One region of the Mesorhizobium sp. KACC 23794 genome, then DNA from elsewhere that is predicted to be linked to it. Evidence: riboswitches for the same ligand, from Rfam matches in the RefSeq annotation. Region 1 holds a riboswitch; each other region holds the start of a gene.
What was found. Region 1 has a riboswitch for cobalamin ahead of metE (5-methyltetrahydropteroyltriglutamate--homocysteine S-methyltransferase). Riboswitches for the same ligand answer to the same signal wherever they lie in the genome.
Positions count from the first base shown of each region.

Region 2: linked by a shared signal. The riboswitch ahead of ACSBOB_RS15405 (DUF1636 family protein) and the one ahead of metE (5-methyltetrahydropteroyltriglutamate--homocysteine S-methyltransferase) in region 1 are both predicted to bind cobalamin.
Region 3: linked by a shared signal. The riboswitch ahead of ACSBOB_RS15625 (CbtB domain-containing protein) and the one ahead of metE (5-methyltetrahydropteroyltriglutamate--homocysteine S-methyltransferase) in region 1 are both predicted to bind cobalamin.

Region 1 covers NZ_CP197465.1:5,281,360-5,291,705, reverse strand. The annotation lists gene ACSBOB_RS25945 (glutamine synthetase family protein) at 1-95, opposite strand, end outside; gene ACSBOB_RS25940 (branched-chain amino acid ABC transporter permease) at 118-1,206, opposite strand; gene ACSBOB_RS25935 (branched-chain amino acid ABC transporter permease) at 1,210-2,049, opposite strand; gene ACSBOB_RS25930 (ABC transporter ATP-binding protein) at 2,116-2,814, opposite strand; gene ACSBOB_RS25925 (ABC transporter substrate-binding protein) at 2,827-3,975, opposite strand; partial or broken gene ACSBOB_RS25920 (ABC transporter ATP-binding protein) at 4,007-4,657, opposite strand; cobalamin riboswitch at 5,155-5,367, shown strand; gene metE (5-methyltetrahydropteroyltriglutamate--homocysteine S-methyltransferase) at 5,469-7,817, shown strand; gene ACSBOB_RS25910 (GlxA family transcriptional regulator) at 7,913-8,887, opposite strand; gene ACSBOB_RS25905 (aromatic ring-hydroxylating oxygenase subunit alpha) at 8,960-10,189, opposite strand; gene ACSBOB_RS25900 (hypothetical protein) at 10,212-10,346, opposite strand, start outside.
Region 2 covers NZ_CP197465.1:3,150,856-3,161,201, reverse strand. The annotation lists gene ACSBOB_RS15430 (hypothetical protein) at 1-217, opposite strand, end outside; gene ACSBOB_RS15425 (hypothetical protein) at 214-444, opposite strand; gene ACSBOB_RS15420 (NuoB/complex I 20 kDa subunit family protein) at 449-1,030, opposite strand; gene ACSBOB_RS15415 (NADH-quinone oxidoreductase subunit A) at 1,021-1,386, opposite strand; gene ACSBOB_RS15410 (winged helix-turn-helix domain-containing protein) at 1,684-2,919, shown strand; cobalamin riboswitch at 3,008-3,205, shown strand; gene ACSBOB_RS15405 (DUF1636 family protein) at 3,241-3,660, shown strand; gene cobW (cobalamin biosynthesis protein CobW) at 3,657-4,694, shown strand; gene cobN (cobaltochelatase subunit CobN) at 4,936-8,577, shown strand; gene cobG (precorrin-3B synthase) at 8,574-10,028, shown strand; gene ACSBOB_RS15385 (precorrin-8X methylmutase) at 10,025-10,346, shown strand, end outside.
Region 3 covers NZ_CP197465.1:3,192,304-3,202,649, forward strand. The annotation lists gene mgtE (magnesium transporter) at 1-61, shown strand, start outside; gene ACSBOB_RS15590 (hypothetical protein) at 163-1,182, shown strand; gene ACSBOB_RS15595 (MerR family transcriptional regulator) at 1,309-1,695, shown strand; gene ACSBOB_RS15600 (adenylate/guanylate cyclase domain-containing protein) at 1,844-3,253, shown strand; gene ACSBOB_RS15605 (methyltransferase family protein) at 3,279-3,755, opposite strand; gene ACSBOB_RS15610 (heparan-alpha-glucosaminide N-acetyltransferase) at 3,752-4,753, opposite strand; gene ACSBOB_RS15615 (MFS transporter) at 5,034-6,233, shown strand; gene ACSBOB_RS15620 (aromatic ring-hydroxylating oxygenase subunit alpha) at 6,226-7,401, opposite strand; cobalamin riboswitch at 7,524-7,716, shown strand; gene ACSBOB_RS15625 (CbtB domain-containing protein) at 7,751-7,930, shown strand; gene ACSBOB_RS15630 (CbtA family protein) at 7,943-8,707, shown strand; gene cobU (bifunctional adenosylcobinamide kinase/adenosylcobinamide-phosphate guanylyltransferase) at 8,700-9,215, shown strand; gene cobO (cob(I)yrinic acid a,c-diamide adenosyltransferase) at 9,217-9,831, shown strand; gene ACSBOB_RS15645 (class I SAM-dependent methyltransferase) at 9,761-10,342, opposite strand.

The DNA of each region.
Region 1 (10,346 bases):
TGGCTCTGCAGGAAGGCGACGCCGGCCTCCTTGAGCTTCTTGTACTGCTCTTCATAATCCTGTGCGAAGGCCGCTGCCTGTTCGGCAAGGTTCATTTTTTACTCTCCCGTTAGGTATTCATAGCCGACGGTTGCGCGTGAAGAAGCTCACGAGCAACTCGTCGACTTCGTGGCGTCCGCAGATCCCCTGCGGGCGCAGCGACATGCACAGCACGATGACCGCGCCCAATGCCACTCCCGAGAGTCCCAGTATGGTCGGCGTCGTAACGCCGCCGATCGTGATTCCGGATTCGACGGTGCGTATGAGTTCCAGCACCACCGACAGGATCATTGCGCCGGCCACCGCGCCCGTCACGCTGCCCATCCCGCCGAGGATCAGCATTGCAAGGGTGAGGAAGACCTGTTGGAAATAGAACAGGCGCGGACTGATGGTGCCGTTGAACAGGGCGAACAGAATCCCGGCAAAACCGCAGATCAGCGCCGACAATATCCAGGCCTGCCACCGCAGGGAATTGGCGTCGATGGCGACCGCTTCCGCGGCCTTGTAGTCCTGCGCGCTTGCCCGCAATTGCAGGCCATTAGGGCTTTCGCGGAACAACCGGGCGATCACGATCACCACAACACCTGCCGCCAGAACCATGGGCAGGTCGATGAGCTTGGGAATGCCAAAGAAGCCCTGATTGCCCTTGAACAGTGCTGGCCAGTGCAAGAAGACCGAATGCACCACAATCAGGAAGGCCAGACTGACAATAGTTGCCGCGATCCCTGAAAGGCGCGAGATCACGCGGCCCGACATCAGCGCCACCACCGCCACGACGAGGAGGCTGGCAAGAATACCCGGGAACCAGTGCAATTCGATCTGAGACAGGCCGAAGGGCGCATTGGGGATCGAAAGCTTCTTCATGGCGAGCGGCGTCGTCAGGATCGCCATCCCGTAGGCGCCCAAACCGACGAAGGCGGAATGTCCAAGATGGACGATACCGGAATTGCCGGTATAGACCTGAAGGCCCACCACGATGATCAGGTTGATGACCGTCGCCGCCGTCAGATGCTGCACCCAGGTCGGCGCGACGGCCAATATCACCAGCCCGACAACCACCATCGGTACGGCCGTCAGCAATCCCCCGGTCAGCCCTCGCTGCCACCAGGGGGCGGGTTTGCCGAGGCTTGACCGTCCCGAAATCGCGTCTGTCAGGTTGGCTGCCATGAATCAGAATTCCTTGTCGCCCAGTTCGCGCCGCGCGCCGAACAGGCCTTCCGGACGGTAGATCAGGATGAGCGTGACGATCACGTAGGTCAGTGCGTCCTTCAGCCCGCCCATTTCCTGCGGCAGCGCGACCACGAGGCCGACCTCGATGAAGCCGAGAAGCATCCCTCCCGCCGCCGCGCCGACCAGTGACCCGAATCCGCCGATGACACAGGCGACGAACGCCTTCAGCACGAGGCCGAAGCCCATATCGGGCGTGACGCCGCCGCGTCGGGCCAGGATAAAGACGCAAGCAATTCCGGCAAGCGCTCCTGAAATCGCGAAGGCCGCGGCCACGACGCGATTGGCGCGAATGCCCATGAGCCGTACCGTGGAGAAATCGCGTGCCGCCGCCCGCATCGCGATGCCCAGCGTAGAGCGGCCCAGAAACAGGAGAAGTGCGGTGACCGCGACAAGCGCCGCCACCAGTTCCAGAACCTGAAGCGAGGACACAGCCCAAGGTCCCACGCGCCAGGTCGTATTAAACGCGTTGAGGGCAGGGAAGGCTTGGGGACGGGGCGAAATCAGCAACTGGAACAGGTTCTGCAGGATGATGCTGACGCCGAACGCGGTCAGAAGGCCGGTCGTCACCGGCGCGTTGCGCACCGGCCGGAACGCGATCCGCTCGAGCGCGACCGAGATGAGGGCAGCCGATAGGATGGCCAGAAGGACGACCAGGGCAGGGGAGGACAGCCCCATTCCGACCGCGAGGAACACGGTGTAGGCTGCAGCTCCGATCACTTCGCCATGGGCGAAATTCACCAGACCCATGATCGAGAAGATCACCGCCAGGCCGAGCGCCACCAGCGCATACTCCGACCCGAAGGCCAGCGCGTTCAGCAACTGCTGGATCAGATACTCCATGGACCCTCAGCCCCCAAGGTAGAGTTTCATCACGTCGGTTCCGGCGATGTCGGCCGGTGTGCCGCGGAATGTGACGCGCCCGGTACCCAGAATGCAGACGGCATCCGCGAAGCGTACCGCCTGCGCGGCGTTCTGCTCCACCACCACGACGGTCAGTCCTTCGGACTTCAGCTTGCCGATGAAGTCGAAGACCCGTGTCACGATCATCGGCGCAAGCCCCAGGGATGGCTCATCCAGAAGCAGCAGCCGGGGGCGCGACATCATCGCCCGTGCGATCGCGAGCATCTGCTGTTCACCGCCCGAAAGCGTGCCCGCAAGCTGGTCGATACGTTCGCCGAGGACCGGAAACAGTTCCAGATAGCGTTCGATGTCGGCGCGGACCCCGGCCGCGTCGCGCCGGGAGGCCGCTCCGAGCCGGAGGTTTTCAGCCACCGTCAGGTTGACGAAAACCTTGCGCCCCTCGGGTGAGACGGCGATACCGCGCAGCGTGCGATCCTCGACTGGCAGGCGGCTGATATCGGTTCCCCGCAGCAGGATGCGCCCTGTTGACGGAACCAGCCCTGTGATAGCGCCGATGGTCGAGCTCTTGCCGGCGCCGTTGGGGCCTAGCAGTGCAATCAGTTGGCCCTCGCCAACCGATAGAGTCAGGTCCTGGACCGCCCGTACCGGCCCATAGCGGACCGACAGGGATTCAAGGCGCAGCATTTCGGCCACGGATCATTTCCATTCCGGCACGAAATCCGGAATGGTGTCCTGGATCAATATGCGCTTTCCGTCCTGGAAGCCGATGACCGGCACTGTCTTGACCGGCGCACTGCCGTTTTCGGCATAAGATATCACCTTCGCCGTCACGCCCGGATTGCCGCCTTCGGCGCGCAGGGCCTTGCGGATTGCCGCCGGATCGACGGAACCGGCGCGCACCGCGGCCGAATGGGCTTCAAGCACCATGTCGGCGCCGAGCGCGTCGAAGATACCCTGCACCGCAAAGCCCCTGGCCTTGCAGTCGGCAAGGAACTCGTCGATCGGCCCGCCGGTGCCAGTCGGACCGTGGGTCGCGAACATCACACGTTCCAGCGTTCCGGAATCCACGACCGTGCCTTCAAGGGAGGGATCGTCGAAACCGTCCGAACCGATCACCCACCCTTCATAGCCGTTGGCTTTGAGCTGGCGGATCAGGATACCTATGTCGGGCAGGACCGAGGAGATCATGATCGCATCCGGCTGCGGCGACATAGCTCGTATCTGGGCGATCTGCGGCGACCAGTCGTTCGTGCCGATGGAATGGTTCAGCCGTCCGATGACCTTGCCGCCCCAATGCTCGAAGCTCTGGCCGAACCACTCGGGCAGCATGTCGGACCAGGAGCCGGCGTCGGCCGACTTCAGGAGAACCGCCGTACGCAGGCCCTTCTTGTAGGCAGCTTCGGCACTCGATGCAGCATTTACCGGATCAGGAACGGCACCGGCAATGAAGTTTTCGAAGCCGGCAACCTGCATCTCCACCTGCGTATTCGGTGCGGAGAAGACGGTCGCTCCATATGGCTCGGCGATCTGCGCGATCGGGATCAACGAGTCCGGGAACGGAATGCCCGTGACGACCTGCGCGCCCTGATCGAGGAACTTCTGCGCGATGGTGACCGAGAGCTGCGGCTCGGACCTTGTGTCCTCCGCCATGATGGTGACTTTCGGGCCGACGCCTGCCACATTCAGCTTGTCGGCCAGGCAGCGTGCGCCCTCGACCTCGACGTAGGGCGCGTAGGCTCCCGTCAGCGAGGCGGCGATACCGATCTTGAGTTCCTGGTCATCGGCAAGTCCGGGCGAGGTCATCGCCAGCAACAGACCCAAGCCTATCCGAGTCCTTCCGTTCATCTGTAGTCCTCCTGTTACTGGTTTTGTTTCTTCATGCGTTGTGCTGGGGCGGTGTTCCCATCTGCCCGCCAGGGCCGACATAAACCTCGATCACCCGTCGATCCGCCCACACGTCCCGAGGCGTGCCGCTTGCGATCAGCCGACCCTGATCCATTACGAAAAGCCGCGCGCAGACACTGTTTATGAAGCGCAGGTCGTGGTCGATAACGACCACGCCGACACCTTTGCTGTTGCGGATCAAGGTGATGACCTGGTGTAGTTTTTCGGTCTCTTCGTCGTTGAGACCGGCAGCCGGTTCGTCCAGCAGCAGGATTTGCGGGGCAGAGGCCATGGCGCGGGCGATCTCCAGCCAGCGCTGCATCCCGTAAGGCAGGCTACCCGCCACCGCGGCGGCCGATGCGGCCAGGCCGAAAGTATCGAGCAAAGCGTCGACCGAGACTGTCGCGGCCCGGTCTGGCCGTAGCTGAACGCAGCGAATATGTGCGACCTCGACATTCTGCCGGACGGTCAGGTCACGGAAGACCCGCAGATTCTGAAAGGTGCGTGCGATGCCTGCCGTGGAAATCGCCCTCGGGTCCAACCCCTGGACATCGCGCCCATCCAGTCGGACCCAACCGCTGTCGGGACTGAGGAAGCCGCTGATGACGTTGACCAGAGTCGACTTCCCCGCACCGTTGGGGCCGATGAGGCCGACAATCTCGTTCGCGGAACAATCGATCCGCGCGTCGTCAAGCGCGCGCACGCCGCCGAAAGATTTCTGAATGCCTGAAACGGACAGCACGGCCCGCGTCCCCTGTTATGGCCGGTCTTTGTCGCCGGCTCTTCGAGCTGAAAGGTTAGCTATCTTTGGCCTTAGAGCAACAACAATTTTCTAAAATCGCAAAGTTTATCGCTTATGGCAATTTTCTTCAGGGTCTGGGCGTCGTCGTCGTTGCGCCATCGAAAGACCGGACCCGCTCCATCCAGGGCGTGGTATCGAGATGCCCTTCTGCGTGGTTTCAAGGATGCCGTGACAGGCGTTCCGCTTCTGCCGGATTTGGGCTATATGCTGTAGAAGCGTTGCGCTACCTGCCCCGGCCCGCCCGCCAATGCCGACAGTGCAACACCTTCAAGTGTGACGCAGGATAGAAAGACATAAACATTTCTTTATATCGCCATTGACATTGGCGATGCGTTGATGTGCATTGACGCCGTCATGGTTCCCTTGGGCCGTTCGTGGTCCAAGGGCTAAGAGGGAAGCCGGTGCCCCAAAACAGGGAAAGCCGGCGCTGCCCCCGCAACTGTAAGCGGCGAGCTGACGTTCATTGATGTCACTGAGGCCATCGGCCTTGGGAAGACGAACGAAGGCGACGACCCGCGAGCCAGGAGACCTGCCGTGACAGATAACGTCCACGGGCGGGGTGTCCTGTTGTGTACGCTGGAGAGCTGGTCCGGTAGGACGCCGCTCGCCTCGCGTCTGCAATCACCCCACCACAACCATATCGGGGTGTCATATGTCTTCCCAAATATCCGTAGCAACGCTCGGCGTGCCGAGGATCGGACGCCATCGCGAACTCAAACTCGCGCTCGAATCCTATTGGTCGCGCAAAAGCTCGGCCACTGACCTGATCGACGCGGCAAAGAAGCTCCGCGTCGCGAACTGGCTCGAGCAGCGCGACCGCGGGGTGACCGCGATTCCGTCCAACGATTTCTCGCTCTACGACCACATGCTCGACACGGCGGTGATGGTCGGCGCGATCCCGTCGCGCTATGGCTGGAGCGGCGGCAACGTCTCGCTCGATACCTATTTTGCGATGGCGCGTGGCAGTCAAGGTGACGCCGAGGCCAACTGCGGCCACGCCCACGCGCATGATCAAGGCCATCATGGCGTCACCGCGCTCGAGATGACCAAATGGTTCGATACCAACTACCACTACATGGTGCCCGAGTTCTCGACCGAACAGAGCTTCGTCCTGTCTTCCACCAAGCCTGTGGACGAGTTTCTTGAGGCGAAGGCATTGGGCATCCACAACCGCCCGGTGCTGGTCGGGCCGTTGACCTTCCTCAAGCTCGGCAAATCGCTGGAAACGGGGTTCAACCCGATCGCGCTGCTGGCGAAGCTGATGCCCGTATACGAGGAGCTCCTGAGAAAGCTGGCGGCGGCCGGGGCTGAGTGGGTGCAGATCGACGAGCCGGCGCTGGCGCTGGATCTCATCCCAAACGAGCGGGAAGCGTTCAAATTCGCATACCGGCGACTTGCCCAGGCGGCACCCGACCTCAAGATCATGCTGAACACCTATTTTGGCGCGCTTGGCGCTGACCTTGACGCCGCGCTGGCCGTACCGGTCCATGGCTTGCACATCGATCTGGTGCGCGCGCCGGACCAACTTGCAGCGGTCGTTGAAAAGGCCCGGCCGGACCTCGTCCTGTCGCTCGGGGTGGTCGACGGTCGCAATATCTGGCGTGCGAACCTGCCTTCGATCCTCGACATGGTCGAACCTGTGGCGGCGCGGGAAGGCGCGGCAGGGATCGAGATCGCGCCATCGTGCTCGCTGCTGCACGTACCGATCGACGTAGAGCTCGAACGCGCGTTGGAATCCGATCTGAAATCCTGGCTGGCATTTGCGGTTCAGAAAATGGAAGAGCTGGCGACGATCGCCGGTGCCCTGGCGGATGGCAGGGCGAGCGTGCAGGCAAAGCTCGACGCGTCGGCGGCCACGCTTGCCTCGCGCGCGTCATCGCTCACGGTGAACGACCCGCTGGTACAGGGCCGCATGGCCGAGATCGGCGAAGGCATGAAGAAGCGGAAGAGCAGCTTCGCTGTAAGGCGCAGGCTGCAAGCGGCAAAACTGCGTCTGCCGGCTTTCCCAACCACTACGATCGGTTCCTTCCCGCAGACGGCGGAGGTACGCAAGGCGCGCTCGAAGCACGCCAAGGGCGAACTGAGCTACATGGACTACGACGCGTTTCTGAAGAAGGAGACAGCGGCCGCGATCCGCTGGCAGGAAGAGATCGGCCTCGACGTGCTCGTCCATGGAGAATTCGAACGGAACGACATGGTGCAGTATTTTGGCGAGCAGCTTTCCGGTTTCGCCTTCACGCAGCATGCATGGGTGCAGAGCTACGGTTCCCGCTACGTGCGACCGCCGGTCATCTTCGGCGACGTCTCGCGGCCCAACCCCATGACGGTCGCCTGGTGGCAGTATGCGCAGTCGCTGGCGAGCAGACCGGTGAAGGGCATGCTGACGGGTCCTGTCACCATCCTCAACTGGTCCTTCGTACGCAACGATCTCTCGCGCAGCGAAGTCTGCCGCCAGATCGCGCTGGCGATCCGCGATGAAGTCGTCGACCTTGAGAAGGCCGGCGCGAAGATGATCCAGATCGACGAGGCCGCCCTTCGCGAGGGGCTGCCTTTGCGCAAGGCGGACTGGAAGACCTATCTCGACTGGGCCGTGGAGTGCTTCCGCATCTGTTCGAGCGGCGTCGTCGACGAGACGCAGATCCACACGCATATGTGCTATTCGGAGTTCAACCAGATCATCGATGCGATCGCCGCGATGGACGCCGACGTCATCTCGATCGAGACCTCCCGTTCCCGCATGGAACTGCTCGATGCGTTCAAGAGCTTCAAGTATCCCAACGAGATCGGCCCCGGTGTCTACGATATCCATTCGCCGCGCGTTCCGGAGGTCGGCGAAATGGCAGACTTGCTGATCCTCGCCCGCGAGCGCTTCGGCGACGATCAGCTTTGGGTCAACCCCGACTGCGGGCTGAAGACCCGAAAGTGGGAGGAGGTGCGGCCAGCGCTCGTCAACATGGTCGCAGCGGCCCGGCAGTTGCGCCAGACGGCGGAAGCGGCATGACAATCGTCGGGGCCGCCGGCTTGCCCGGCGGCCCCGACGGCCGTGTTCATATGAGTTGCAAACAATTCGGCAGCACATTGAAGCATCAAGATGCCTCAGACGTGCATCGTGTTGGTCCGAAATTCCGACGGCGTTCGACCATGGAATTTCTTGAACGTCCTTGCAAAATGCGACGCGCTTTCGAACCCGGCTTCCAGCGCAATCTCCAGCATCGAGGCATCGGTATTCGTGACAAGTGACTTGGCGTGGATCAGTCGGACGCGTTTGTAGGCGTTGGCCGGCGACATGCCAGCCTTTTCCCTGAAGAGACGCTCAAGCTGCCGACGGCTTACACCTACTTGCCGAGCCAATCGGGCGATGGGAACGCGATCGTTGATATGTTGCTCCATGGTCAGCAGAGTTGCCTTGATACGGACATCGTCCGCGCCGTCGGCCAGGGTTCGCCTCGCCTGCAAATGGAATGGAGATCGAGCTTGCTCGATCTGGAGAACTTCAAGAGCGTTCCGCTCCGCATCCTCGCTGATGCAGCGGCGCACAAGCAGTGCCGCCATATCCGCCGAACTGCTGCCGCCGGCGCATGAACCGCGGCTCTCGTCGAGATGGAAAATCCGGTCCGAGCGAACGACATGATCGGGAAACCGGTCCTGAAAATCGCGGACATGCAGCCAGCTTACACAGCACTCATGGTTCCTCATCAGCCCGGCGTTCGCCAGAATGAACGTCCCTGTGCAGAGGCCGATGAGCGGCACCTTGGCCGCGGCTGCGCGACACAGATAGCGTATCGTTTCCGCGTCCACGGGCTCCTCCTCGTTAAGCAGCCCGCCGACCACGACAATGTGGCTGAAGGTCGTGGGATCGACGAAACCTGATGTCGGAATGAGTTGCACGCCGCAGCTGGACCGAACGAGATTCTTCGTACTCGCCAGCACATGCCAGTCCGCGGTTACACGTCCCGATCGATCCAGTTGATCGCTCGCCAGGCGCAACGTGTCGATGAAAAGAGCAAATGCCGACAGCGTGAACGAGCGGCCCAGTATGAATCCAACACGCAATTTCGCGGGGGAGTTCATTTGAGTGTCTCCTGGCTTGTGGTTGCGTCAACGATTCGCGCAACCTGTCCCCAAATAGCTGCAGTACGTAGGTCAGGCCCGTGCGATTTCCTCCAGATACCAGTTGATGTAGCGGAGTTCGTTCTGCTCCATCGGCGCGATCGGGCCGGGGACGAAATAATGCGAGCGAACGCCTCGTGCGGTGTGCTCGATGATCTTCTTGTCTTCCTCGGTGGTGACCTTCCAGAGCCAGGTCAGCCGTGAAAGGTCGTAGTCCCGTCCCTCTTCGGCGTCGCCGCGGACGAGCCAGATCAGTTCCATCTCGCATGTGTCGACCGTCTTCGGAATGAAGCGGTAGATCATGCCGTGGTCGGGGTAGCAGACCAGGAAGCTGGTGCCGCCGAGATGGATCGAGGTGACGCCTCCGTCATATGCGGAGAACCGGCCCATCAGCGGCGCGACCGGCTTGCCGTCCTCGCTGCCGGTCGAGACGCCGTCGTAAAGCGCGTAGCGGAAAGTGTGGATCGCCTCGTGTCCACCGGCTGAATTGCGCCAATGATCGCCGCTGCCGACGTCGATGCCGAGCGCGCAGGTGCGTGCTTCCATCGCCTCGTTGAGTTTCTCGATCATGTGGAGCGGCTGTTCGAGGGCGTGCGTTTGCGAATATTCCGGATGGGCCGGGCCACAATGATAGCACTCGACGTAGTTCTCGACCGCGAGCTTCCAGTTCGCCTGCACAGCGTAAAGCTCGCGATGCGCCACCTTGGCCTCGCCCCAGCCATACTGTCCGCAACTGGTGCGCAGCGACTGCTCGATCGGGTCGAAGTCGAGCGGCGTTTCGGCGAACGAGACGAAGACGAGGCCGGACGCGACGCGCACATGGAGTTTCCTGAGGCCATGCGCGGCACGATCGAAATCCTTGGGCATCAGCCGGGCTGCCCGCAGCGCTCCGTCATTGGTGTAGGTCCAGGCGTGATAGGGACATACGAAGAATTTTGCGTTGCCCTTGGGCTTCGTGCAGACCTCGGCGCCGCGATGCCGGCAGACATTGAGCATGGCGTGGATCGCGCCATCCGCACCGCGCGTCAGGATCACCTGCTCGTCACCGAGCTTGAACAACTCGAAGTCGCCGGCGTTCGGAATGACGCTGGCATGGGCGAGACAGTGCCAATGCCGCCGGAATATGCGTTCCATGTCCCGTTCGAAGATGGTCGGATCCATGTAGAACGGCCGAGCCAGGCCATGCCCGGCGCGGTGCGCGGCGGCCAGCCGGTCGATGGGATCGGCTGGTGGTTCAGTCTGCTGGAGAGGGACGATGCTCATGGCTGCGACCTGTCTGGTTGTCTCAGAGACTTGAAATCGGCCTTGGCCAATCGGCATCGCCCGCCACCGCGACGAGCAGGGTGCGCAGATGACGGACATCTGGGTGCAGGAACAGGGCGGAGCGGTCGATGATCTCGATCTGGTAACGCGCCGCGGC
Region 2 (10,346 bases), 2.1 Mb from region 1:
TGTGAGCCTCCAAATACTCTATCTTGCGCTCCAAGATGGCAATCCGACCACGCAATTCGGCGACACGATCGATCTCGGCGAGATAGCCATCAGCAACAGACGCGCCGATGTCGATATCGGCGAGCTTCGTCAGCGCCCTCAAATAGGCGTCGGGGCGTAAATGCCTGCCCCCCAAATGACGAAGTTTTGCAGCGGTGGAGTTCGAGTTCAGATTCATTTTGCACGCCCCAGGCTCTCGACCTTCTTTTCGAGAGCCTCGATCCGCTCCTCATATTCTCCGATGAGCATCCGGCTCAGCACGGTCTCGCCAGCCATCGCCAGCCGCAGATTCTTTTGACCCGCTTCAAGCTTGGAGAACCGTTCGTCGCTCTCCTTGCGAAACGCGGAGAGGTCCGCCTGAATTTCGCGAAGGAGATGAACAACGAGGTCCTTAGGTTCAGCCATCACGTCACCGTTCGATCGTGCCGGTGCGGCGAATCTTCTTCTGCAGCAGCAGGATGCCGTAGAGCAGGGCTTCCGCCGTCGGCGGACAGCCCGGCACATAGATGTCGACCGGCACCACGCGGTCGCAGCCGCGCACCACCGAATAGGAATAGTGGTAATAGCCGCCGCCATTGGCGCAGGAGCCCATGGAGATGACGTAGCGCGGCTCGGGCATCTGGTCGTAGACCTTGCGCAACGCCGGGGCCATCTTGTTGGTCAGCGTGCCGGCGACGATCATCACGTCCGACTGGCGCGGCGAGGCGCGCGGCGCGATGCCGAAGCGCTCGGCATCGTAGCGCGGCATCGAGATGTGCATCATCTCGACAGCGCAGCACGCGAGACCAAAGGTCATCCACATCAGCGAGCCGGTTCGCGCCCAGGTGATCAGCGCCTCGGACGAGGTGACGATAAAACCCTTGTCGGAAAGCTCGTTGTTGAGCTCGCCGAAGAAAGCGTCATCCGAGCCGATCGGCTTGCCGGTGTTCGGATCGATGATGCCCTTCGGCCTCGGCGCAACGAGCGTGGCGGAAGCGTCGTTCAATCCCATTCCAACGCTCCTTTTTTCCACTCGTAGACGAAGCCGATGGTCAACACGGCGAGGAAGATCATCATCGACCAGAAGCCGAGCATGCCGATCTGGCCGAACGACACCGCCCACGGGAACAGGAAGGCGACTTCAAGGTCGAAGATGATGAACAGGATGGAGACGAGGTAGAAGCGGATGTCGAACTTCATGCGCGCATCGTCGAACGAATTGAACCCGCACTCATAGGCCGAAAGCTTTTCCGGATCGGGATTGCGGTGGGCGACCAGATAGGGCGCAACCACCAGCGCGACGGGAATAGCGATCGACACGGCGAGAAATATCACGACGGGGAGATATGAGCTGAGTAGCCCGTCCATGCTCCGGCCTTCCGTTTGCGATCCTGACTGGTCCGATCATAGCACGGAACGGGAGGCTGGGACCGCGACAGTCTGACCCGTTCGGCCAGTGCCCGAAACCTTGCTGCGATGCGGCGAGGGTTAGCGCAGGCGCTGGGGCGAAGCAAGCCGAACCTTGGCGAATTCGCGGCATGTATCAACCACATATGCTGTCAGGATGATGACGCGGGCCAGTGGACGAGTGCCCGGCACCCCGTCCATATGGTGCAGCGCCAGAAAATGCTCCGACAAACACCAACAAACACCGCCGGAATGCAGATGAAGGAAAAGATCTCGCTCGCCCTTGCCCGCCGCATCGCCATCGCCGCGCAGGGCCTTGCCGATCCGCGCCCGGACGGGCCGATCACGCGCCGGCATCTGGCGAAAACGCTCGACCGGCTGGGCCTGCTGCAGATCGACTCCGTCAGCGCCGTGGTGCGCGCCCATTACATGCCCCTGTTCTCGCGGCTTGGCCCCTACCCGATGTCGCTGCTGGACGATGCCGCCGCGCCGGGGAAAAAACGCGCGCTGTTCGAATACTGGGCGCACGAGGCCTCGCTGCTGCCGCTGGAAAGCTGGCCGCTGATGCGCTGGCGCATGGAGCGCGCGAGCCGCGACGAGGAGATGTATCTTGGCCTCGCCAGATGGGCCGGGTCCAATCGCGGCCTGATCGATGCCATCCACAAGCGCATCGCCGACGACGGCCCGATCGCCGCCTCCGACATAGACGGCGCCAAGGGCAAGGGCGGCTGGTGGGGTTGGAGCGACGAGAAGCATGCCTTCGAATGGCTGTTCTGGGCCGGCAAGGTGACGACCGCCTCGCGCCGTGGTTTCGAGCGGCTCTACGACCTGCCGGAGCGCGTGCTGCCCAGGGAAATCTTCGATCGGCCCGACGTCCCGGCCGCCGACGCGCATCGGCAACTGTTGCTGATGTCCGCCCGTGCGCTCGGCATCGCCACCTATTCCGACCTGCGCGACTATTTTCGCCTGTCGCCGGCCGACATGAAAGGTCGCTTGGAGGAACTGGTCGAATCGGGCGACCTGCTGCCGGTCTCGGTCGAGGGCTGGAAAAACCAGGCCTATCTGTTCACCGGCGCACGGCTGCCACGAAAAGTCGAGGCGCGCGCGCTGCTGGCGCCGTTCGATCCGCTCGTATGGGAGCGCGCCCGCTCCGAGCGGCTGTTCGACTTCCACTATCGCATCGAGATCTATACGCCGGCCGAAAAGCGGCAGTTCGGTTATTACGTGCTGCCCTTCCTGCTCGGGGACACCATTGTCGGGCGTGTCGACATGAAGGCCGACCGCCCTGCCGGCGTGTTGCGTGTGCTCGCCGCCTATGCCCAGCCCGGCGCACCGCCGCATACGGCTGCCGAACTCGCTGCCGAGATCGAGCTTATGCGCGGCTGGCTCGGCCTGGAGCGGATCGAAGTTACCCCTGCCGGCGATCTAGGCCCGGCGCTGGCCGATACTCTGCCCGGTTCCGGCGCGTTGACAGGCTCCGTGGCCGGGGCGTAAACCGCATGTGACGGTCCCGACCGGCGGATGCCGGGGACAGTTTACTTTTTTCCGCTCGCGCCAACCTTGAAGCGTTGCGACGATCCTGCGGAAAGAAAGTAAACTGTTCCTTGCGCTTCGCTGGAAGGGCTAAGAGGGAATACGGTGCGGGTTTCGCCCAAATCCGTAGCTGTCCCCGCAACTGTAGGCGGTCAGCCCGCGCCGAAGGCCACTGGAGAAATCCGGGAAGGCGGCGTCAGGCGGAAGAGCCGTGAGCCAGGAGACCTGCCGTCATCAGATCAATCCGACTGTCCGGCGGGTGACCCGGGCAAGGAGTATCGTTTGGACCAAACCGCCTTCTCCGCGGCGACGACTGCCGAGCCATCCGCCGACACCGGCGTGACGCTGGTCGTCTGCTCGTCCTGCCGTGACGAGACCGGCTCGGACGTCCGCCCCCGTCCCGGCGAAATTCTCGGCGACCGGGTGCGCGAGATGGCGCGGGGTGCCGGCGTCGCCGTCCGCCAGATCGAATGCCTCGGCAATTGCAAACGCCGCCTCAGCGCCGTCATGCTGCGCGAAAACTGCTGGAGCTACGTCTTCGGCGACCTCAGCGTCGACAACGGTCCGGACCTGATCGCCGGCGCAAAACTGTTTGCCGCGTCGCAGGACGGCCTGCTTCCCTGGCGCGGCCGCCCCGACTGTCTCAAGCGCGGGCTCGTCGCCCGCATCCCGCCCGCTTCCCTGCTGAAGGATTTTTCATGACCGCCTTGCTTGCCAGGACCCCCTGCACCGTCGTCACCGGCTTCCTCGGCGCCGGCAAGACGACGATGATCCGCCACATCCTGGAGAACGCCGGCGGACGGCGACTGGCGCTGATCGTCAACGAATTCGGCGACATCGGCATCGACGGCGAGATCTTGAAGGGCTGCGGCGTCGAGGCGTGTCCGGAGGAGAACATCATCGAACTGGCCAACGGCTGCCTGTGCTGCACGGTCGCCGACGATTTCGTGCCGGCGCTGGACAAGATCCTCGCCATGGAGCCGAAGGTCGACCACATCATCATCGAGACTTCCGGGCTCGCTCTGCCGAAGCCGCTGGTGCAGGCGTTCCAGTGGCCGAGCGTCAAGAGCCGCGTGACGGTGGACGGCGTGATCGCGGTCGTCGACGGTCCGGCACTTGCAGCCGGAAAAGTCGCCAACGACATGGACGCGCTCGCCGCCCAGCGTGCCGCCGACTCCACGCTCGACCACGACGATCCGGTCGAGGAAGTTTTTGAGGATCAGTTGGCTTGCGCCGATCTGGTGATTCTTTCGAAGAGCGACCTCATGAATGCAGAGGCGGCTGGCAAGGCAAACGGACTGATTGCCGAGCATCTTTCCCGCGCCGTGAAAATCGTGCCGACGGCACAGGGCCGCGTCGACCCTTCCGTGCTGCTCGGGCTTGGGCTGGCTGTCGAGGACGACATCGAGAACAGGAAAACCCACCACGACGACGAACTCGACCACGAGCACGACGATTTCGATTCCTTCATCGTCGAACTGCCGAACATCACCGATGCCGAGCAGCTCGCCGGCCGCATCTCGGCCGCCGCCGAAAGCGAGAACGTGCTGCGCATGAAGGGTTTCATCCAGGTCGAGGGCAAGCCGATGCGGCTGCTGGTGCAAGCCGTCGGCCCGCGCGTCAATCATTACTACGACCGCGCCTGGACGACCGCCGACGACCGCCGTTCGCGGCTGGTGGTGATCGGGCTAAAAGGGCTCGATCGGGGGAAAGTGGAACGGATTTTGCTGGGATAGCCGATCGGAATTCAATGAAGCGCTTGCGCCCTACGTTGCCCCCCTCTGTCCTGCCGGACATCTCCCCCGCTTGGGAGGAGATTGCCCCGGCCGCTTTGGCTTCGCCAATCGCCACCCTTGCAGGAAGGTCTGTGTCGCCGAAACTGCCGATCTCCCCCCAAGCGGGGGAGATGTCCGGCAGGACAGAGGGGGGCGACGTAGAGCGCAGCAAACTTCCGAACTTCCAGCACTAGGCAGGATCATGCACATCCTGCCCACGACATCCGCCTCGCTCGACGATCTGGTCGAGCCGGTCGACCTGGCGCAATCGCCGGCCGATGTCGTGGCGCTCTCCTTCACCGACAGCGACCTTGCCGCACTCGCTTCCGCCTGGCGGCGCGGCGGCGAAAACCTGCCGTCGATGCGGCTGGCGGCGCTGCGGGACCTGCGCCATCCGATGTCGGTCGACCTCTGGCTGGACAAGGTCGCGGCACACGCCAAGGTAATCCTCGTGCGCATCCTCGGCGGCTACGACTGGTGGCGCTACGGCTGCGACCAACTTGCCGCACTCGCCCGCGCAAAAAACATCCGGCTGGTGATGCTGCCCGGCGAATGCCGGGAACAGGACGAGCGGCTGGTCGAATGCTCGACCTTGTCTCGGCCGGAACTCGACGACCTGCTGGCCTTCTTCCGCGAAGGCGGGCCGAGCAATATGGACGCGCTCGCCGGGCGACTTGCGGGACTGGCGCGGGGCGAAGACAGGGCATCGGCATCGCTGTCCCCGGTCCCGAAAGCTGGGTTCTACTGTCCTAAGCGGGAGATCGTCAGGCGCGGCGTTCTCTCCCCCCTTGAGGGGGAGATGTCGGCGAAGCCGATAGAGGGGGTTGGTCAAGGAAGCGCTCGGCATAAGTGGCACAAGAGGACATCGAGCACTGCGGAGGCGACCCCACCCGGCCCTTCGGGCCACCCTCCCCTCAAAGGGGAGGGGAAAGCCGCACCCGTCGTCCCCATCCTCTTCTACCGCTCCATGCTGCTCGCCGACGACGTCGCGCCGATCGACGCGCTCTGCGAAGCCCTTGAGGCACAGAACATCCATCCGGTTCCGATCTTCGTCTCCAGCCTCAAGGACAAAGACTCGCTCGCCTTCGTCGAGGCAGTCATCGCCGACCTGAATCCCGCCGCCATCATCACCGCCACCGCCTTCGCCACCGGAGCGGAGCCGGGCGCCGAGACGGTGTTCGACCGTGCCGGCGTTCCGGTGTTCCAAGTCATCGTGGCGACGACGCGCCGCGAGGCGTGGGAGAAGAACCCGCGCGGCCTGGCGCCGGCCGACCTTGCCATGCATGTCGTCATGCCCGAACTCGACGGCCGCATCCTCGCCGGCGCGATTTCGTTCAAGGCGCAAAGTGCCGCCGACCAGGCGCTCGGTTTCACCGCGCAAATCAACGGCCCGGAGCCGGATCGCATAAAACAGGTCGCGGCGCGCATCGCCGCGTTCCTGCGGATGGCCACCACGCCGCGTGATGAAAGGCGGTTGGCAATACTCCTCCCCGATTATCCGTCCGCGCCGGGCCGCACCGGCTACGCGGTCGGGCTGGACGTGCCGGCCAGCGTGCTCGCCATGCTGCACGACCTGAAGAACGCCGGATATTATGTTGATTCGATCCCCGAATCATCGCGCGCATTGCTGGATTTGCTGGAACGCCCGGGCCAAGGGCTGGAACTGGAAGACTATCGGAGGATGGTGGCCGGTTTGCCGGTCGAGGCGATGGCTGTGGTCGAGGCAGCATGGGGCGATGCGGCTGAAGATGCTGCGCCCTCACCCTCCCCTTTGTGGGGAGGGTCGCCCGCAGGGCGGGGTGGGGGTTTCGGGGGCTGGAGCTTGTCCGTACCCCCACCCCGACCCGCCATGCGGGTCGACCCTCCCCACAATGGGGAGAGTAACACCGCACTGTTCCCATTCCGCGCCGCCACCTTCGGCAACATCACTGTCGCGCTGGCCCCCGACCGCGGCCGCTCCGCCGACCGCCGCGCCGACTATCATGACGCCGCGCTGCCGCCGCGCCACGCGCTGATCGCCTTCGGCCTGTGGCTGCGCGAAACGCTCGGCGTCCATGCGCTCATCCATGTCGGCGCCCACGGCACGCTGGAATGGCTGCCGGGCAAGACCGTGGCGCTGAGCCGAAACTGCTTCCCCGAGATCGTCACGGGCGCCCTGCCCGTCATCTACCCCTTCATCGTCAGCAATCCCGGCGAGGCGGCGCAGGCGAAGCGCCGCATCGCGGCGATCACGCTCGGCCATCTGCCACCGCCGATGACCAGCGCGGGCCTCGACGAGGACAAGCAGAAGCTGGAACGGCTGGTCGACGAATATGCACAGGCCGACGGGCTCGACCGTCGTCGCCGCGACAGGCTGGCAAGACTGATCGTCGAGACGGCGGCGAAATCCGGCCTCGCCGCCGAGGCCGGCGTGGCCAACACCGACGCGCCGGACGAGGCTCTGCGCCGCATTGATGCCTGGCTCTGCGACCTCAAGGATTTTGCCGTCAAGGACGGGCTGCACATCTATGGCCGCGCCGCGCCGGGCGAAGCGGACCCGCTGCGCCTCGCCAGCGCCGAGGCGGAGCGGAAAACGCTGCTGGGCGCACTCGACGGCCGCCATGTCCGCGCCGGGCCGGCCGGCGCGCCCGCGCGCGGCCGCACCGACGTGCTCCCAACCGGCCGCAACCTGTTCACTGCCGATCCTCGCGCCATGCCGACGCCAACAGCCTTCGATCTCGGCAAGGCCGCCGCCGAGGAAGTCCTGCGCCGCTACTTGCAGGACCATGGCGACTGGCCACGCTCGCTGGTCATCGACCTGTGGGGCAGCGCCTCGCTGCGCACCGGCGGCGAGGAGATCGCCCAGGGCCTTGCGCTGATGGGCTGCCGCCCGCAATGGGATGCAGCCACGGGCCGGGTGACCGGCATCGAGGTCCTGCCGCAGGCGCTGCTCGGCCGTCCGCGCATCGACGTGACGTGGCGGATTTCCGGCCTGTTCCGCGACATGTTCCCGACGCAGATCGCGCTGATGGACGCCGGCGCGCGCGCCGTCGCCACCTGTAACGAGGATGACGCCGACAATCCGCTGGCCGCCGAGGCGCGCGCCGCCGGATCGACGCCGGCGCGCATCTTCGGCTCATCGCCGGGCACCTACGGCGCCGGCGTCGAGGACGTCTTGGCACGTGGCGAGTGGAGCACCAGAGAAGAGATCGGAAACGCCTATCTCGACGCTGCTTCCCATGTCTACGGTGGCGCAGAGGGAGAAGGCATAGCGGCGCCGGGCGCCTTTGCCGGCCGCATCGCCGAGGCCGACCTTCTGATCCACACCGGCGACGACCCTACACGCGACATCCTCGAAGGCTCGGCCGACGTGGCCTTCATCGGCGGTTTTACGGCAGCGCTCGCCGCGCTCGGAAGGAATGCTGACGTGATCGTGCTGGACACGACCGACCCGGTAAGACCGCGCCCGCGCTCGGTGACGGAAGCGGTGACGCGGGTCGTGCGGGCGCGCTCCACCAATCCCGTCTTCATTGAAGGCCAGATGCGGCACGGGCCGCGCGGCGCTTCGGAATTCGCCGAGACGGTCGACCGGCTCGTCGGCTTCGCCGAGACGACGAACGCCATACCCGGAGCGCTGATCGAGGCCGTTCATGACGCGTATCTCGGCGACCCGCGCGTCCGCGATTTCCTGCTGCGCGAAAATCCTGCCGCCGCCCGTTTCATCGCCGAGCGTTTTGCCGCCGCGCGTCGCCGCGGCCTGTGGCACCCGCTACGCAACGCGGTCGACGGCGATCTTGCGGCCCTGATCGCGGAAGCCTCCGACTCGCTGATCGTGCATGCCTCCGAGCCGCAGGCCGCCGAATGAACGCCCCGCTCAGACGGGGTGCCTGTCCGGCGCTTTCGGCGCCGATGCCGACCGGCGACGGCCTGCTCATTCGGCTCTCGCCTGTTTCCGGAGGATTTTCACCGAAGCAGTTGATCGGACTCTGCGAATCGGCGGCGCGTCACGGCAACGGCATCGTCGAGGTGACAGCGCGCGGCAGTTGCCAGTTCCGTGGATTTTCGGCCATGTCGGCCAACCGCTTCGCCGGGGATGTCGATGCGCTGGCGATAGACGTCCGCACCGGCGTACCAGTGGAGATCAGCCCGCTGGCCGGCATGGACCCCTCCGAAATCGGCGACGCAGCGGGTCTGGCGGAGCGCATCCGGCAAGGCATCCTGGCCGCAGGGCTCGAAGGCCGGCTGGGGCCGAAAGTGTCGATGGTGGTCGACGGTGGCGGCCAGGTTTCGCTGGATTCGGTGGCGGCCGATGTCCGGCTGGCCGCCGGTCGTCGCGACGGCACAGTGCTTTGGTGCCTGGCGATTGCAGGCGATGCGGAGACATCGACGCAGCTCAGCTGGTACGATGACGCTGGAGCGGTCCAGGGTGCGATATCGGTTCTCGGTAGAATTGCGGAGGGAGGCCGCGAGGCACGAGCAAGGGATTTCTTCGAAACGGATTGGACGAATCTACTCGCTCTGCGCCGCCCCTCATCCCCCTGCCGGGACCTTCTCCCCGCGAACAACGGGGAGAAGGTGGCTGGCCGCAACGACGCCACTTCTCCCTTCTCCCCGTCCTTCACGGGGAGAAGGTGCCGGCAGGCGGATGAGGGGCGGCTCGGATCGATCCGTACTGCCTTGCTGAGCCTTGTAGGCAACCAATACGCCCTCCCCATCGCCCTATCCTTCGGCCACATCGACGCTGCGGTCCTGATCGACCTCGTCCGGACAGCCGAAGCCCTCGGCATCACCGATTTTCGGCCCGCGCCGCATCGTTGCCTGCTGCCGGTCTGCCCATCCCTCGAAGCCGCGCAGGCGTTGCGCGAACACGCCCAAAAACTCGGCTTCGTCACCGATCCCTCCGATATCCGCAAGACTATCGCCGCCTGCCCCGGGGCGCCGGCCTGCGCATCGGGAACCATCGCCGCGCGCACCATCGCAGAAGAGGTGGCTAGGACACTTGGCACGCACGACGCGCACAATCTCTCCATCCATATCTCCGGCTGCGAAAAAGGCTGTGCCCGGCAGGCCCCGACAGACATCACCATCATCGGCGGCGAAAAAGGCGCGGGGCTTGTCGTCCACGGAACAACCAGGACACGCCCCCTCGCCTACAGGTCGGCTGGCGGACTGCCCGAGGCAATAGCGGCGGTCGCAGCGAAGCTTGACGCGGCGCAGCCGTCGGATTCCGCAAAGGCCGCCGGCAGGACGACAAAAACCCTTTCGCCGGCACAACTGGCATGCTTGAAGGCCGCATTCGAACAGGACGGACCATGACGGCATACGACTACATCCGCGACGGCGACGCCATCTACGAAAGATCCTTCGCGATCATCCGCGCCGAGGCAGACCTTTCGCGCTTCTCGGAGGCGGAGGCTGATGTCGCGATCCGCATGGTCCATGCCTGCGGCGAGGTCGAGGCGACCCGGCATTTCGAATTCTCGGACGATTTCGTCGGGGCGGCGCGGACGGCGCTGAGCGCGGGCGCGCCGATCCTTTGCGATGCCGAGATGGTCGCGCATGGCGTCACCCGCGCCCGCCTGCCGGCCGGCAACGAGGTGGTCTGCACGCTGCGCGACCCGCGCACCCCAGCGT
Region 3 (10,346 bases), 2.1 Mb from region 1:
CGACGTCATCGGTTTTTTGGCCTTTCTCAGCCTCGCCACCTGGTGGCTGCATCTGGGATGATCAACCCAGCATTTACGACGAGACATAAATTTATCGAACGGCGGTGGCCGGGCGCCCGGTAGAACGCTACTTCTGTCCGGGTGTATGTGGAGGATTCAGCGATGAAGCACGCAAGGATCATTCTCGCCACCGCATCCATCGTGGCGCTGAGCGCACTTCCGTTCAACATGGATTTCGGTAGCCTGGGCTCACTGGGTCCGTCGCCCGCCTATGCCAAAGGAAACGGCAATGGCGGCGGAAACGGTAAGGGGGGCGGCAATGGCCACGGCGGCGGGCACGCCGGCTCCGGCAAATCCGACAAGGGAAAATCGGCCTCGGCTCGCGGGCAGTCCGGATCGGTCTTCGGCAAGGACCGGTCTCGGGCAACAAGTCGCCTGGATGATAACGGCCGCTCCAAGGCCAAATCCACCAAGGGGACCGGCCGGGCGCGGGTCCAGCAGGTTGCGGCCGTTCCGGCGTTTGCGCCGGTGCCCGGTCCCAAGCCGGCCGTCAAGGAGAAGAATTTCCATGCCAAGCTGGCGGGCCTAAATTCACTGAACCGCAACTACCAAGCCTATTTGAATTCGCAGTCGCCGCGCATGGCTGCCGTTCGGGCCTATGTTATGGCTTCGGCCGAATTGGACATCGCCCGCGACAAGCTTGAAGATGCGAACGCCCATCTGGCAACGGCTCGTGAGGATTTCGAAACCGCACTCGATCGCATTGATCCGGTGCCTTACGACGGCGCCATCGGCGTCTACGACCATCCAACCCTGGCGGGACTGAAGGATCGACTGGACCATCTGAAGTCGGTCGATGTTGCGCCTGAGGACGAAGCCGCACTGAACGCGGAGATTGCCGATCTGGAGTCGATTCTGGGTGGCTCCGAAGCGGACGCCCTCGCGGACGCAACGGCGGATGCCGTCGAGGCGCGCCAGGCTGCCGACGCGGCTGCCGTCGGCACGGACGACATGACGCTTCGCGAGGCGCTGCTGGCTGCCGCCAATCAGAATCGCGTCGCCCAGTATGGCGACGACTATGTCGACGACGACATGATGGATTGGGCCAAGGATGTGCTCGGTGTCGGCGACGATTTTGGCAAGATCGACGAAGTGCGCGAAAGCCTGGAGGCGAGCAGATAAGTAAGAAGTTGGATTGATCCACCGTCGGCCGATCCGACTTCCGAACGCAGGTTGATATTCCTTGAATTGACTTTTACGTAAACGCCGTGCGATGCTTCCGTTCGGACACCTCCGTCAGGACAGCGTATGCGCGAATATTACTCGATCACCGAACTCACCAAGGAGTTCGACATATCGACGCGCACCTTGCGCTTCTATGAAGACGAGGGGCTGATCCAGCCTGTCCGGCGCGGCCGCACGCGGCTGTTCCGGCCGTCCGACCGGCATCTGGTGCGCCAGATCCTGCGGGGAAAAAGGCTCGGTTTCTCGATCAACGAGATCCGCGAGATCATCCAGATCTATCGCGAGCCGCCGGGCGAGGTCGGGCAGCTGAACCTTCTGATCAAGCGGATCAACGAGAAGAAGGAAGACCTTCGCCAGAAGCGCCGCGACCTCGAGGAGGCGCTGGCGGAGCTTGACCAGGCGGAGGAATCCTGCGTCGAACGGCTGGTGGAGCTCGGCGTCAACACCTGACCGGCGCGGCTTTCGGACCTGTCGTGTTGGCCCGCTCCTGCCAGCGATCTGTCAGCAGCCTCCCTGCCAAGAAGTGACACGACGGCCCGCGTGGGTGTAGTGGTTGCATCATCGGTGAAGGTGCTCCAGCCAGCTATGGAGGCTGTCCATGAGCGAGACGAATTCTCTTTTTATGATGCTCGGCAATTCCGTCGATTCGTCGGTCGCGGACGCCATCGCAAAACTTGTATCGCAGGGGTCCGACCGCGAACTCTGCCGCGTCAACGCGCTTGCCTTCGCCTGCCGCAACGGCCTCGACGAGGAGCGCACGATCGCGGGCTTCCTGCACGCGGCTTCGCTCGGCATGTTCGACATCTCGTGGAATGTGCTGTGTCCCGGCTGCGGCGGCGTGCTCGACAGCAATGCGACGCTGAAGACGGTGGTGAAGGAAGAATATGTCTGCGCGCTTTGCGCCGAGGAATACACCGCGACGCTCGACGAACTGGTCGAGGTCACTTTCACGGTCAGCCCGCGGGTGCGCCGGATCGCGGCCCATACGCCCGACGACCTGCCGCTGCTCGAATATCTGCGGCAGCTCTATTGGGGCTCCGGTGTCGAACTGCCGGAAGACGATTATGCCGAGGTCGTGGAAAGCATGGTCGTCGAGGATGTCGAGGTGCCCGCCGGCGAGAAGATAGTGCTCTCGCTGCAATTGCCGGCCGAGTTCATCATCGTCTTCGAGGTGGTGACGCACGCGGTGCAGTTCATCGACGTCAAGGGCGAGCCGACGAAGGAGCGGCAAAGCCTGTCTCTGGTCTATGACCGCGAGCACGTCCACAGCCAGACGCTGGAGCTGCGGCCGGGGCCGGTGCGCATCTCGATCGAGAACCGCACCGAGGGGCGCGTCCTGCCGGCGGTCCTCATCGCGGGTGACGCGCTGCATGGCCTGCTGGCCAAGCGCCGGCCCTTCCTGACCGCCAACCGGCTGCTGTCGAACCAGACGTTTCGCGATCTCTACCGGACGGACACGGTTTCGGTGGACCAGCGGCTGAAGATCACCAGCCTGACCTTCCTGTTCACCGACCTTCGCGGCTCGACCGAGCTTTACGAGCGGGTCGGCGACCTCACGGCCTTCGACATGGTGCGCGGCCATTTCCAGGTGTTGCAGGAGATCGTCGCGTCCGAGGCAGGCGCGGTGGTCAAGACCATCGGCGACGCGGTGATGGCGACGTTCCCGACGCCGGACCGGGCGGTGGCGGCGGCGCTCAGGATGCGCGAGGCGATGCAGGCGCTGAACGAGAAGAGCGGCCGCGAGGATTTCCTCTTGAAGATCGGCGTGCATGAGGGGCCGTGCATCGCGGTGATGATGAACGACCGGCAAGACTATTTTGGCCAGACCGTCAACATCGCGTCGCGGGTGCAGGGGCTTGCTACCGCGCAGTCGATCTTCGTCACCAGTTCGGTGATGGATCACGCGAATTCGGCCAGCATCCTGGAATCCAGGAGCCTGAAGCCGGTTTCGCAGGACAGGAACCTGCGTGGCATCGAGCGCGAGATGCGCATCTACGCCATACCGTGAGGTCGAGGGGCGGAGACGAAGGCGTCTACACCCAGCGCCGCACCCTGGCGGCATAGTCGCGATACTTCTTGCCGAAGCGCGCGGCGAGATGTTTTTCCTCGCGCTCGATGGTGACCTTCTGGACGACGAAGGCGGCGACGACGCCGGCAAGCAGGAACCAGATGCTGCCGACGATCAGGCCGACGCCCAGCGTGATCATCGTGTTGCAGAGATAGATCGGGTTGCGGGTGAAGGAGAACGGACCCGAGGTGACCAGATGCTCGGATATGCGGTTGGGCATGATGGTCGTCCTGGCCTTGTGCATCACCCGCACCGCGGCGAGGCCGATGAACGCTCCCGCGGCGGCCAGCAACCAGCCCGCAGCAAACAGGATGTCGGCCAAGGGTCCTTCGATCCACGGCAGTGGATAGACAACCAGCAGCACGATGCCGGCAGCGATCGCCGCGAGATAGATGATGGGCGGCCATGGCAGCCGGTTGGGAGCGGAGAGGGAAGTGGTCACGGCGCCGGATCCTCCAATCTGTCGTCCTCGGTGAGCGCTGTGCAGACGCCGGCAAGGCCGGTCACCCGCTCGCGCAGTTCCGCGCTGCCGTCGCCCGCCAGCACCTTCTGCAAGTCGCCGCCGGCTTCGAGTTCGCCCAGCATGCAGGCACAATAGCGCGTGCAGAAGTTCTCGTCTCGGCTCTGTTGGCAACTCGCCTGGCAGGAATAGCGGAAGCCGGCCTCGGGTGGTTGGGGTGTTGGAGGGAAGACTTGCGAGAACAGCCAGACGCTGCCGATCAGGACCGGCTGGTGGATCAGGTAGAAGGCGAGGCTGTGTCGGCCGAGGAACCGCAGCGGGCGCGACCAGTGGCCCGGATGGAGCAAGGCAAGGCGCGCCGTCAGGCCGGTATCGATTCCCAGCCGCGCGGCGGCGATGCCGAAAAGCACCGCCCCGAACCAGGGAAACAGCGGTACGTAGTCGTTGGAGCGTGGGTTCGTGGGGGCAAGGCCAACCCACCACAGCGCCGGGTGGCTGAAGAATTCCGCCCGGAAAATCTGGGGCAGCGCGATGACCGCCGCCGCAATGACGACGGTCAGCAGCGCCGGCAGCCGCAGGAAGGCGAGGCCGAGCAGGCTTGACAGCGCGATCTGATGCAGGATGCCGAAGAAGATGAAGGCGCCGGGCATGGCGACATAGGTGACGGCCGAGATCGCCAGCGCCGCGCCCGCGACCATGGCGAAGCGCCGCCAGAAACCCGGCCAGCGGATGCCGCGCGCGTGCGCCAGGACAAGGCTGACGCCGACCAGGAACAGAAAACTCGAGGCGATGCAGCGGGCGAACAGCTTCCAGCCTCCGAAACCGGTCGTGCCGGGAAGCACGTAGCCGAAGAATTCGAGATCCCAGGTGAAGTGGTAGGTCGCCATGGCCAGCAACGCCACGCCGCGCGCCACGTCGAGCCATTCGATGCGCCACGGGCCGGCCGCGGTCTCGGGCTTGGATTGCTGGTCAGGCTGCATGCGGACAGATTCCGTTGCCGGTCGGTCCGCAACGGCTAGCACGGCTGATGGCCGAGGTGAACGGAATTGGGCGGGCCACCCTTTCCCAAGCGCGGGTCCGGGCTCGCGCCGGCCTGTTTTGGCCGGCATCGCCGCGACACGGCCGAACGGGATGCCAAGCCTTTGGACCACAAGCGGTTTCGATTGCGGCCAGCGTCCCCCTGCGACGTCGAATCGTCGGTTTCCTGCTACCGCCAATCCGCTCCGCCTGCGATGTCTCGGGCGGTTTCGCGGGGCGCCGATGGCAACACAGGTCAGGCATCCGATCTGGCTTCCCGCCGTGCGTCCGCCCGGCGCGCGGACCTTTGCGACGCTCTATGCCGCCGAATCCTTCGCCCGCGCCACCGTCTCCAGCGTCATCCCCATCCAGGCCTACGAGATCCTGGCGAGCAAGCAGGGGGTTTCGATCCTCTACACGGTCGTGGCGCTGCTCGGCCTGTCGGCTACGCTGTTCATGCCGATGATCATCGGACTGATATCGCGGCGCTGGGTCTACACGATCGGCACATGTTTCCTGGCGCTGGGCTCGGCGCTGTTCGTCACCCACACGCTGGCGGGGCAGGTCGGCGGCATGCTGCTGCGCGTCATGGGCGCCAGCGCGCTGGCGATCACGCTCAACCTCTACATCATGGACCACATCCGCAAGGCCGACGTGATGCAGTCCGAATCGATGCGCATGGCCTGGTCGATGGTGGCGTGGACCGGCGGCCCGACGCTCGGCGTCTTCCTTTACACCCGCTTCGGCATCCTGGCGCCGCATCTCGTAGTGGTCGCCTTCGCGCTGACGCTGCTTGTACTGTTCTGGTATTTCCGGCTCACAGACAACGCTCAGATTCGGCCGGGCAAGACGCGCGCCGTCAATCCGCTCAGCAATATCGGCCGTTTCGTCGCTCAGCCGCGGCTGAGACTTGCCTGGATCATCGCTTTCGGCCGTTCCTGCTTCTGGACGACCTTCTTCGTCTATGCGCCGATCCTGATGGTGGCGACCGGGCAGGGCGAGCTTGCTGGCGGCCTGCTGGTGTCGGCCGGCAATGCGGTTCTGTTCACGGCGATCTGGTGGGGACGTCTCGGCCGGCGTTTTGGCGCGCGCAACACGATGGCGATGAGCTTCTTCGCGCTGTCGGCGGCGCTCTGGATCGCCGGGCTTTGCGGCGAAGGCTTTCCGCTGGCGGCGGGCCTGCTGCTACTGGTTGCTTCCTTCTTCGCCGTGGCGCTGGATGCGTTGGGCTCGACGCCTTTCATCCGCTCGGTGCGCGCCTATGAGCGGCCTCAGATGACGGCGGTGTATCGGACTTATCTTGACTTTTCCGAACTGCTGCCGCCGCTGGTCTATTCGGTGGTTCTGGCCTTCGGCGGCCTCGGCGCGGTGTTCGCGACGCTGGGCTTCTTCACCGCCGTCTGCGGCCTGATCGTGTGGCGATACCTGCCGAAATCTATGTAGCCGCGCGCCGGTGGGCGTCGCGAACCCAGTCGTGGAAGCGATGCAGGTCGTATTCCTCCGGCATCAGCACGCCCGATCGATGCGGCCGGGCGCGCAGGCCGCGCTGGTTGACCTCGCAGATCGCCGCATCCTCCTCCAGCACCGTCCTGCCGAAGGCGACGATGTTGTCGATACCCTTGGTGGCCTCCGACAGCGCCTCGGGCAGGAACAGCCATTCGGAGGTGAGTTCCGTCTGTTCCGGCCCGAGCGGAACAAGACGGACGGTTCTGACATAGTCGACATGGCCGACGATGAACATCGAGGGCAGGTTCATCGCGTAGTTCTGGCCGGCGGCGCGTTCGCGGTCGCTGAGGCCGGTAAAACGATGCGCCAGCGCCGTGCCGTCCTCCGACCAGCTTTCTGCCCCCTTGCGCAGGCCGCCCGAGAATTGCGGCTCGTCATTGTCGGCGTGCAGCGCCCATTCCGGATCGTCGTGGCGGGCCATGAGGCCGCGCCCGTAGATCGGGACCAGGGCGGACAGATGTTTATGTACGCCGGGGCAATGCAGGCATTCGTTGAAGTTCTCCCAAAAGATTTTCCAGTTGCACTCCATCACCTTGGTCAGCACATGGCCGGTGACCAGATCCTCCAGCGGCCAGTTGCCGAGATCGGCCGATTCGCGATCGAAGGTGGTAGCCGGTATGCCGACGGGTTCGTCCGCAAGGTTGATGAAGACGAAGCCGCGCCAGACGGAAAGAGCGACGGGGTAAAGCGGATAGTCGGCCTTGTCGAAGCCGGCCGGCAGCGATTTCGACGGCACGCGCACGAGGTCGCCGCGCAGCGAATAGGACCAGGCGTGATAGGGGCAAGTCAGCAGCCGCGCCTTCAGCCGGCCTTCCGTCTCGCGGCAAAGCTGCGAGCCGCGATGCCGGCAGGTGTTGTGGAAGGCGCGCAACTCCCCCCGGTCGTCGCGCAGCACCAGGATCTGCTGCGTGCCCAGCGTGAACACCCGGTAGGCGCGGGGGTGCGCAAGGTCGGCCTCGCGGCAGACCATGACCCAGTTGCGATACCAGATCGCATCCATGTCCCGCTCGAATTCAGCCGTGTCCCAGTAGACCGACGACGGCAGGGTCGGTTCGGTCGAGGAAAGGCCGTTGTAAGGATCGCTTTTCGAGGATTCAGGGGTCATCGCGCTCTCCGGTCGTTTGAGCGGACACCTCGCATCGGGCTTTGTCAACAATGCACGGTGCTGATGACGCATTCGGCGCCAAAACCGCCGGGATTTGGTTTGCCGAATACCGCGAGAATACCTATGGTGTCGGCGTCGTCGGTTCCGATGGGAACCAAGAGGGAATGTGGTGCGGGCTGTTTGCCCAATGCCGCGGCTGCCCCCGCAACTGTAAGCGGCGAGCCTACCCCGAATGCCACTGAGGTTTTTCCTCGGGAAGGCGGGGCCAGGCGAGAACCTGCGAGCCAGGAGACCTGCCGGCGACAGGTTTGGATCAAGGGCCCTCGGGTGGAGGGCGGAAGGACATGGAATGAACACGGCTTCGACCTCTCTTGGCGTTCAGGTCTCGGCATCGTCGCGTGCGATGCAACTGGCGCTGGCGGCGCTCCTCGGCATCTTCATCGTTGGCTTCGTTGGCTTCTCGCATGTGGAAGCAGCCCACAACGCGGCTCACGATTATCGCCATTCGATGGCGTTTCCCTGCCACTGACGAGGATTTGACATGAACCTCTTTCGCAACGTCGTGTTCATCGCGGCGATCGCGGGGCTATTGGCAAGCCTCGTGATGGCCGTGATGCAATCCTTTTCCACCGACCCGCTGATCCTGAAGGCGGAAACCTATGAAAATGCCGCCGAACCGGCACACGACCACGGCGCGCCGGCCGCAGACGCCACGGCGCCCGCCGCCAGCGAGGCGGCTCCGGCGGTCGCTGAGCATGAGCATGAAGAGGAAGGCTGGGCTCCGGCCGACGGGTTCGAGCGCTTTTCCTTCAATGTGCTGGCTAATCTGGTCAGCGGCTTCGGTTTTGCCCTGGTCCTGGTTGCCGTTTCGGAATTCGCGGGCGGCATTTCCAGCTGGCGTTCCGGCGTGCTCTGGGGCTTTGCCGGCTTCGCGGTATTCACCTTGGCGCCCGGGCTTGGCCTGCCGCCGGAACTGCCTGCGATGCCGGCTGCCGATCTTGGCGCAAGGCAAGCCTGGTGGATCGCGACCGTTGTCGCGACGGCAGCGGGGCTGGCGCTCATCGCCTTCCGGGGCACGGTGGTTTTGTCGATCATCGGCGTGGCGCTGATCGTCCTGCCGCATGTCGTGGGTGCGCCGCAGCCGGCAAGCCACGAATCACCGATCCCCGCCGACCTGCACCACCAGTTCGTTGTGGCATCCACGGTCACCAACCTGATCTTCTGGGTGCTGCTCGGCGGTCTCGTCGGAGCGATCAGGACGCGGTTCTCCGGCTCCGCGGGTTCGCTGCGCAACCAGCTTGCCTGACAACCGTTCGCTGACCTTCGTTCTCGGCGGCGCGCGCTCTGGCAAGAGTTCGCACGCCGAGACGCTGGTCACAGCCCATCCTTCGCCGTGGATCTATATCGCCACGGCGCAGGCCTATGACGACGAGATGCGGGAGCGCATCGCCCTGCATCGCGCCCGGCGGCTCGACGGTTGGGAGACGGTGGATGCGCCGCTCGATCTCGTCGGCGCGCTGGCGGCGTTGCCGGACGACAGGCCGGTATTGATCGACTGCCTCACGTTATGGCTTTCCAACCATATGCTGGCCGAACATGACGTCGATGCCGAGAGCTGGCGGCTTAGTGATGCGCTTTCGCGCCCGCGTGGCCCCTGGTTCATTGTGTCAAACGAAGTCGGCCTCGGTATCGTGCCGGACAACGCGCTGGCCCGAAGATTTCGCGATGCCGCGGGGCGGCTCAACCAGGCGGTGGCGGCTGTTGCCGGCAGCGTCGTCTTCATGGTCGCCGGACTGCCGATGCGGGTGAAATGAGATGAAGACTGTCGACGACGAGGAAGCGGCCCGCCACAAGGCCAAGATGGCCAAACGCAAGGCCGTGCAGGACGCCGAGGTCGCCGGAAAGACCATCGAGAAGGGCCTTCTGATCGTCAATACCGGCCCCGGCAAGGGCAAGACGACGGCGGCCTTCGGGCTGGCCCTGCGCATGCTCGGCTATGGCAAGCGGGTCGGCGTCGTGCAATTCGTCAAGGGTGCCTGGCATACGGGCGAACGAGCCGCCTTTGCCGCCTTCGGCGACAAGGTCGTCTGGTACTCGATGGGCGAGGGGTTCACCTGGGAAACCCAGGATCTGAAGCGCGACGTGGCGGCGGCCGAAGCCGCGTGGGCCAAGGCGCTCGAACTGATGGCCGATCCGTCGATCAGCCTGATTGTCCTCGACGAACTGAACATCGCGCTGCGCTACGACTATCTCGACCTGGAAACGGTCGTCGCCGCGCTGAAGGACCGGCGCGAGGGGCTGCATGTGATCGTGACCGGCCGCAATGCAAAACCGGCGCTGGTCGATGCCGCCGACCTCGTCACCGAGATGGGCGCGACGAAGCATCATTTCGCTGCGGGCGTGAAGGCGCAGCAAGGGATCGAGTTCTAGCGGCCGGCGTGCGGCCGGTTTTGTAAATAAAATAACGACCTTGGCGCGCGCCGGCTGGAAGCGGCAGCGGTGTGGCGCCGTCAAGATACAGCGGCAGCAGGTCCGACAGGACGATGGCGCCGGGCGCGAGCAGCGCTGGAAGATTGCGACTGAGCACGGCGCCTCTCGTCAGATTCTCGGTATCGTCATAAGTACCCATATCGGCATGGGCCAGCACGACTTTTCCCCGGAACCGCTGCGCCATGGAAGGCAGCGTGTCGACGATGTCGCCCATGACCAGCCTGTCGTCTGGCGGCGTGCAATCGGCGATGCAGTCGACCTCGCGGTCGAAAACGTAGATGTCGCGGTCGGGCAGGTGCTTGCGCAGATGGTCGTAAGTGCGGCCGTGGCCCAGCCCGAGTTCGAAGACGACGCCCGGACGGCCGGCGATTTCGCCGACGGCCCAACCAAGACAGGCGCGCTGCGCTTCCAGCCTGAACAGCAGTTTGTCGAGCCACGTCAGTTGATCCATGGCG